Regions from separate parts of the Agrobacterium sp. DE0009 genome, predicted to be linked through region 2. Evidence: predicted binding sites of a transcription regulator. Region 2 holds the regulator's gene; the other holds the start of a gene.
What was found. Region 2 encodes PhoB, which activates phosphate uptake and scavenging genes when phosphate is short. Its sites were predicted from a motif close to TGTCATNNANCTGTCAT; they were not measured.
Positions count from the first base shown of each region.

Region 1: a site for PhoB is predicted at 2,263-2,279, ahead of FS804_RS01420 (LTA synthase family protein). Genes of this name have one in related genera too.

Region 1 is NZ_VEIU01000001.1:268,705-272,327, reverse strand. It holds gene FS804_RS01430 (glyoxalase superfamily protein) at 1-149, shown strand, start outside; gene FS804_RS01425 (NAD+ synthase) at 432-2,111, opposite strand; gene FS804_RS01420 (LTA synthase family protein) at 2,338-3,623, shown strand, end outside.
Region 2 is NZ_VEIU01000001.1:1,521,340-1,524,962, forward strand. It holds gene FS804_RS07685 (aspartate aminotransferase family protein) at 1-465, opposite strand, end outside; gene FS804_RS07690 (GcrA family cell cycle regulator) at 897-1,430, shown strand; gene phoB (phosphate regulon transcriptional regulator PhoB) at 1,609-2,292, opposite strand; gene phoU (phosphate signaling complex protein PhoU) at 2,324-3,019, opposite strand; gene pstB (phosphate ABC transporter ATP-binding protein PstB) at 3,145-3,623, opposite strand, start outside.

The DNA.
Region 1 (3,623 bases), 1.3 Mb from region 2:
TGGTCAGCGATGTCGATGCGCTGCACACGGTTTGCAAGAAACATGGGCTGCGCATTATCAAGGGCTTGCAGGACAAGGAGTATGGCCTCAGGGCCTTTGTGTTTGAAGACCCTGATGGCAACCGCATCGATGTGGGGCAGGCTATTTAAGGCGAGTGAACGGCGCGGGGTTTTCTCCGCGCCGCTTGCTTAAACGCGAAGGCTTGTTGTGGAACGAGCGCATGCCCCTCGCTTCTTCTCCCCGCCGGGAAGAAGTCCGCGGCAGCGGGATGGGGGGGCAAGCGTCGCGATATAAGGAGAGGCTGCCCCCTCATCCGACCCTTCGGGCCACCTTCTCCCCGGCGGGGAGAAGAAATAGGCCGCGCCGTCTCTCAATGCGCTGACCCAATTCATTCAGCAGGTACCGCGTTAAACGCGCCTTCCCAAAACGCCCTACCGATCCCGGAACCGGTTGGTAATCGGATACCGCCTGTCACGCCCAAAATTCTTCTTGGTGATCTTCACACCCGGCGCTGATTGGCGGCGCTTGTATTCGGCGAGATAAAGCAGATGCTCCACCCGGTGCACGGTCGCGATATCATGGCCGCGCGCCAGGATTTCCTCGACCGACATTTCCTTTTCGACAAGGCATTCCAGAATATCGTCCAGCACCGGATAGGGTGGCAGCGAATCCTGATCGGTCTGGTTCGGACGCAGTTCGGCGGATGGAGCCTTCGCGATGATGTTGGCGGGGATCACTTCGCCGGAAGGGCCGAGCGCGCCCGGCGGTACATGGGCGTTGCGCCAGGCGGAAATGGCGTAGACCTGCATCTTGTAGAGGTCCTTGATGGGGTTGAAGCCGCCATTCATGTCGCCATAAAGCGTGGCGTAACCCACCGACATCTCGGACTTGTTGCCCGTCGTCACGACCATGGATCCGAACTTGTTCGAAACGGCCATCAGGATGGTGCCGCGCGTGCGGCTCTGCAGGTTTTCCTCGGTGATGCCCTCTTCCGTGCCCTCGAAAAGTTCTGACAGCGCCGAGAGAAAGCCTTCCACCGGCTCGACGATCGGCACGATATCGTATCGGCAGCCGAGCGCTTTTGCGCAATCTGCGGCATCCTTCAGCGATTCTTCCGAGGTATAGCGGTATGGCAGCATGATGCAGCGCACCCGCTCCTCACCCAACGCATCGACCGCAAGGGCGGCGCAGATCGCCGAATCGATGCCGCCGGAAAGCCCGAGTACCACGCTCTTGAAGCCGTTCTTGTTGACGTAATCCCGAAAGCCCAGCATGCAGGCGCGGTAATCCGCTTCCTCGCCTTCGGGAATCTTCGAAAACGGCCCGCTTTCGCAGCGCCAGCCATCCGCCGTGCGTTTCCAGTCGGTTACGGCAAGCGTCGCCTCGAACTGGCTCATCTGGAAGGCAAGTGTCTTGTCGGCATTGAAGCCGAAGCTGGCGCCATCAAAAACAAGCTCATCCTGTCCGCCCAGCTGGTTGGCGAAAACCAGCGGCAGCCCGCTTTCGATTACCTGTCGGAGCGCCACCTGATGGCGCACGTCCAGCTTGCCGCGGTAATAGGGCGAACCGTTCGGCACCAGCAGAATTTCCGCCCCGCTTTCGGCGAGCGTCTCGCAGACGCCCATGTCGTTCCAGATTTCCTCGCAGATCGGAATACCGATCCTCACCCCGCGGAAATTATAGGGGCCGGAAATCGACCCTTCGGAGAACACGCGCTTCTCGTCGAATTCGCCGTAATTCGGCAGGTCGATCTTGTCGCGCAGCGCAATGATCTTGCCACCATCCAGAAGCGCCACGGAATTGTGCCGACCGGTCTCGCCCTGTCGCGGAAAGCCGATAACGATACCCGGCCCGCCGTCCGCAGTCTCGGCTGCCAGTTCCTCGACAGCCTTGAGGCACGCCTTCAGGAAAGCCGGCTTCAGCACCAGATCCTCAGGCGGATAGCCTGAAATGAACAGTTCGGTCAGAAGCAGAAGATCGGCACCCTGGGTTGCCGCATCGGCCCTTGCCTCACGCGCCTTGGCGAGATTGCCCGCCACGTCGCCAACAGTGGGATTGAACTGCCCGACGGCAATCCGCAGATGGTTCGCTATATCGTGTCTGTCGCTCATGTCCCTTCAATACCGCGCCCGTGATCGCTCCGCAACGCAGCAATTCCCCCTTCACTCATTCGTACGCTTCTCGACACTGCCGCCCTCACGCGAAGGTTATCGCGCCTATATGCGCATTCCTTAAAGTTCATGTCGCGTTCATCGCGCTTATGTGACAGTTACATGACACTTTTGCGACACCCGATTCACCTCCCCGGATCGGCCGTGTCGCCTGAAATACCGGAGTATGGGTTTGAGACATTCGGCGCCAAAAACAACGGCTTCCGAAAAGGCTGGATTTGTCTTTTCGCCTGCGGGACTTAAGAGCCTTTCGAAGCTTGCGGGCACCGCTTCCACGCTTGTCCATCTGGCGATTGCATCGCTGGTGCTCGTCATTTTGCTCGAATGGATCGCTCGTGGTTCGTTGACGGATATTGGCGCATTCCTCACCTCCTCGGCCCGCCCCGGCATGACGACGGTCGCCGCCGTGCTTGCCCTCCTCGTTTTGCTGGATTCGCTGCTTGGCCGACGTTATCTGTCGCTTATCGTGGTCGCACCGCTTTGCGCCCTTGTGGGGCTGATCTCCGCGCAGAAGCAGACCTACCTTTCCGATCCGCTTTATCCATCAGACCTCTTGTTCGGACGGCAGATTGTCGAGCTTCTGCCTACCATGTTGAAGGCGCAGCCGCTGACAGCGCTGCTGGTGGGTCTCGGCCTTTGCGCCATGATCGCCGCTATTGCCGCCCTTTGGCTGCTGGCGCGCCGCCACTCGCCGGTGCTGCGGTTACGGGAGCGGGCCGTGGGCCTTGCACTGACACTTCCGGTGCTCGCTGGCCTCGCCTCGCTGATGGACTACTCGCATTATTCCTGGGCGCGCGACCGGCTCAACATCATCCCGATGATGTGGGACCAGCAGGAAAACTACCGCCATAACGGCTTCCTGCTGGCCTTCGCCTTCAATATTCCGATGGCCAATGTCTCGGCGCCGGAGGGTTACGGCGAAAACAGCGTCGCCGAACTCAACTCCGAACCGGCATCTTTTGCCGCCAACAAGGGTGATTACCCTGACGTCATCATGCTGATGAGCGAGTCTCTCTGGGATCCAACCCGGCTCGAAAACGTGCATCTCTCGACCGATCCCATGCAAACGATCCGCGCCAAACAGTCGGGCCATGTGTTTTCGCCAGAATTCGGCGGCATGACGGCCAATGTGGAATTCGAGGCGCTGACCGGTTTCTCCAACGCCTTCCTGCCCTATGGCAGCATTCCCTATCAGCAATACATCCGTCGTCCGGTACCCTCGCTCGCCAGCTTCTTCCGTGGCGAAGGTTATTCCGCCATTGCCATGCATCCGTTCCAGGAATGGTTCTGGAACCGAAAGCAGGTCTACAAAAACTTCGGCTTCGAGGAATTCCGCTCGGAAGAGACGCTGCCCGCGATGGAAAAACGCGGCAATTTTGCCTCCGACGACGCGCTGATGGACGAGATCATGAAGACCGCCGACAAGGCGCAGAACCCGCTCTTCCTCTTTGC
Region 2 (3,623 bases):
CTTGGGGCCGAAACCTTCGAGATATTTCTGCTGGCCACCAGCGGCAATGGTCGCCAGCGTCCGGCCATGGAAGGCGCCTTCAAAGGTGATGATGCGAAACTTCTCAGGATGGCCCTTGGAATAATGGTAACGGCGTGCGGTCTTGATCGCGCATTCCAGCGCTTCCGCGCCGGAATTGGTGAAGAAAACCTTGTCGGCGAAGGTTGCTTCCGTCAGACGCTTGGCAAGCTTTTCCTGGCCCGGCACTTCATAGAGGTTGGAGACGTGCCAGACCTTTTCGGCCTGCGTCTTGATCGCCTCCACAAGGTGCGGATGGGCATGGCCCAGCGAATTCACAGCCACGCCAGCCGCAAAATCGAGATATCGCTCGCCGCTTTCCGTGTACAGCCAGACGCCCTCGCCTCGCTCAAAACGCAGGGGGGCTCTTGCAAATGTATCGAACAATGGCGCGGCGGCTTCGGCCATGGCTGTATCACTCCTTGCGCAAATGCGCTGTAAGACGGTTGTCAATAGGCTCTTAGGGTTATCCCTTGCCTGAAAATCAAAAATGCCGCCTCGCGGCGGCAGGGGCACTATTGTCACTTCGCTTGCCGATGTCAACAAAAGTCCGTATTCCCTAGGGTTCTCAAGCCCTAGTAGGTGGCTGGGCGCCAGACCCAAGGTGTTGCCTTTCTGACTCAACTCGCCAGCAAGTTGGGGAAAACCGCAAAATCGATTCGAGATGATTCCCGCGACTCTTGCCACGGAGTCTGCGTGGCACTAGGTTAATCGCTAATTACTAGACTGCAATGCGGCGGAACTAGTCACCAAAAATCAGGCAGAAACCACACTCGCGGCACACCCGCGAGACGGAGAGGGATTCTGCCAAAAATACACGCGAAAAGCGGAGAAGCGGCATGAACTGGACAGACGAACGGGTCGAAAAGCTCAAGAAATTGTGGTCCGAGGGACTTAGCGCCAGCCAGATAGCAGCGCAGCTGGGCGGCGTCAGCCGCAACGCCGTCATTGGCAAGGTCCACCGTCTCAACCTGCCGGGTCGCGTCAAGGCTGGCGGTCCTGTCACTTCGGCGCGCACAGCGCCCAAGCGGACTGCTGCCCCTGCCCCTCGCGCGGCGAATTTTGCTGGCCGCGTCAACGCTGCACCGGCACGGATCCTGACGCGTTCCAACGCCGCGACCGCCCTTCAGGAAGAGGTCGGCATCGAGACCGCGGAAGTTCTCGATTACGTTCCTTCCAGAAACGTCGTCACGCCAATCTCCCGTCGTCTGACGCTGACGGAACTGACCGAGCGCACCTGCAAATGGCCGGTCGGCGACCCCTTGAAAGACGATTTCCATTTCTGCGGCTGTGAAGCGCTGGAATCTTCGCCCTATTGCAAGTTCCATGCGAAACTCGCCTATCAGCCGGTAAGCGAGCGCCGTAAGGCTTGAGTGTTGCGGCACGCATTCGACACTCAAAAACTACGGGCCTTCGGGCCCGTTTTTTTGTGCCAAAACCAGAGCGGATCGGGATCAACCACAACAAAAGGCCCGACACCAATCCGGTTTCGGGCCTTTTGTTTTCGCGGAAAATTACCTTGATGGAACGCGCCAGTCGGATGGCGTCCGCTCAGGCTTCCATGGAATAGCCGGCGCCGCGCACCGTGCGGATGACATCCTGCATGTGCGAAAAATTAAGCGCCTTACGCAGGCGTCCGACATGCACGTCGACGGTACGCTCATCGACGTAGATATCATGGCCCCAGACACCATCGAGCAATTGCGAACGGGAGAACACCCTGCCCGGAGAGGTCATCAGGAATTCCAGAAGGCGAAACTCCGTCGGACCGAGACGCACTTCACGGCTTTTGCGGTGAACGCGATGCGTCTCGCGATCCAGTTCGATATCCCCGCATTTCAGCACCGAAGACAGAACCTCGGGGCGGGCCCGGCGGAGCATGGCCTTGACGCGGGCCATGAGTTCCGGCGTGGAGAACGGCTTGACGACATAATCGTCCGCACCCGTTGCGAGGCCACGAACACGTTCGCTTTCCTCGCCGCGAGCCGTCAGCATGATGATGGGCAGGCGTTCCGTTTCCGGCCGCATTCTGAGCCGACGGCAAAGCTCGATACCGGACACACCAGGCAGCATCCAGTCTAGAATGAGAAGATCGGGGGTACGTTCCTGAAGCCTGATTTCCGCCTCGTCACCACGGGGTATCGTGTCGACATCGTATCCCTCAGCCTCGAGATTGTAACGAAGAAGGACGCTGAGCGCTTCCTCATCTTCCACAACTGCAATCTTGGGCACCATATGCTGAACTCCGCAAGGCTTTGCCTGTCTCTTACTCGGTCACCGAACCGAGCGTGTTGGAACTGTCGTCCTTCGGACGCTCGCCCTCCGGCTGGCTGCCGGTGGTCATGTAATAGATTGTCTCGGCGATATTGGTGGCATGGTCGCCGATGCGCTCGATGTTCTTGGCGCAGAACAGAAGATGCGTGCAGGTCGTTATATTGCGCGGGTCTTCCATCATGTAGGTCAGAAGCTCGCGGAAGAGCGAGGTGTACATGGCATCGATTTCCTCATCGCGCTCGCGGATGGCATTGGCCTTCTCGGCGGAGCGGGTCGAATAGACGTCGAGGACTTCCTTGAGCTGCACCAGCGCCAGTTCCGACAGGTGTTCGAGACCACGGGCAAGCTTGCGCGGCACGCCGGTGCCGGCAACCGCAATCACGCGCTTGGCCGTGTTCTTGCCAAGATCGCCCACACGCTCGAGATCGGCTGCAATACGCAGCGTGCCGATGATTTCACGAAGGTCTGCCGCCATCGGCTGGCGCTTGGCGATGGTGACGATTGCCTTGTCGCCGATCTCACGCTCGGCGTGATCGAGGATGGTGTCGTCAGAAATGACTTTCTGCGCCAGCGCGGCATCCGAGTTCACGAGCGCCCGCACGGCGTCGGCACACATCTGTTCGGCAAGGCCACCCATTTCCGAAATACGGCGTGTGAGGAATTTCAACTCCTCATCATAGGCGGACATGATATGCGAATGGGTCGTTGTCTGGTTCACGGTCTAGTCCTCCGGCTTGGCCTGCAGGCCGTGCCCGGAGCGGGACACGGCAGCGGCACCAGTCTTGTTCGGTTTCTTTGAAGCGCCGGCCTGTATCAGCCGAAGCGGCCCATGATGTAATCCTGCGTGCGCTGATCATCCGGATTGGTGAACATCTTGTCGGTTTCGTTTTCCTCAACAAGATGACCAAGGTGGAACATGGCCGTGCGCTGGGAAACACGCGCCGCCTGCTGCATGGAGTGCGTGACGATGACGATGGTGTAGTTTGTCCGCAGCTCGTGGATCAGTTCCTCGACCTTCGCGGTGGCAATCGGGTCCAGCGCCGAGCAGGGCTCGTCCATCAGGATCACTTCCGGGCTGACGGCGATCGCACGGGCGATGCAAAGGCGCTGCTGCTGACCGCCGGAAAGGCCCGTGCCGGACTCATGCAAACGGTCCTTCACCTCGTTCCAGAGACCGGCTCGCTGGAGGCTCTGCTCAACGATCTGGTCCATATCCGCCTTGTTGCGGGCGAGCCCGTGGATCCGCGGGCCGTAGGAAATGTTTTCGTAGATCGACTTCGGGAAGGGGTTCG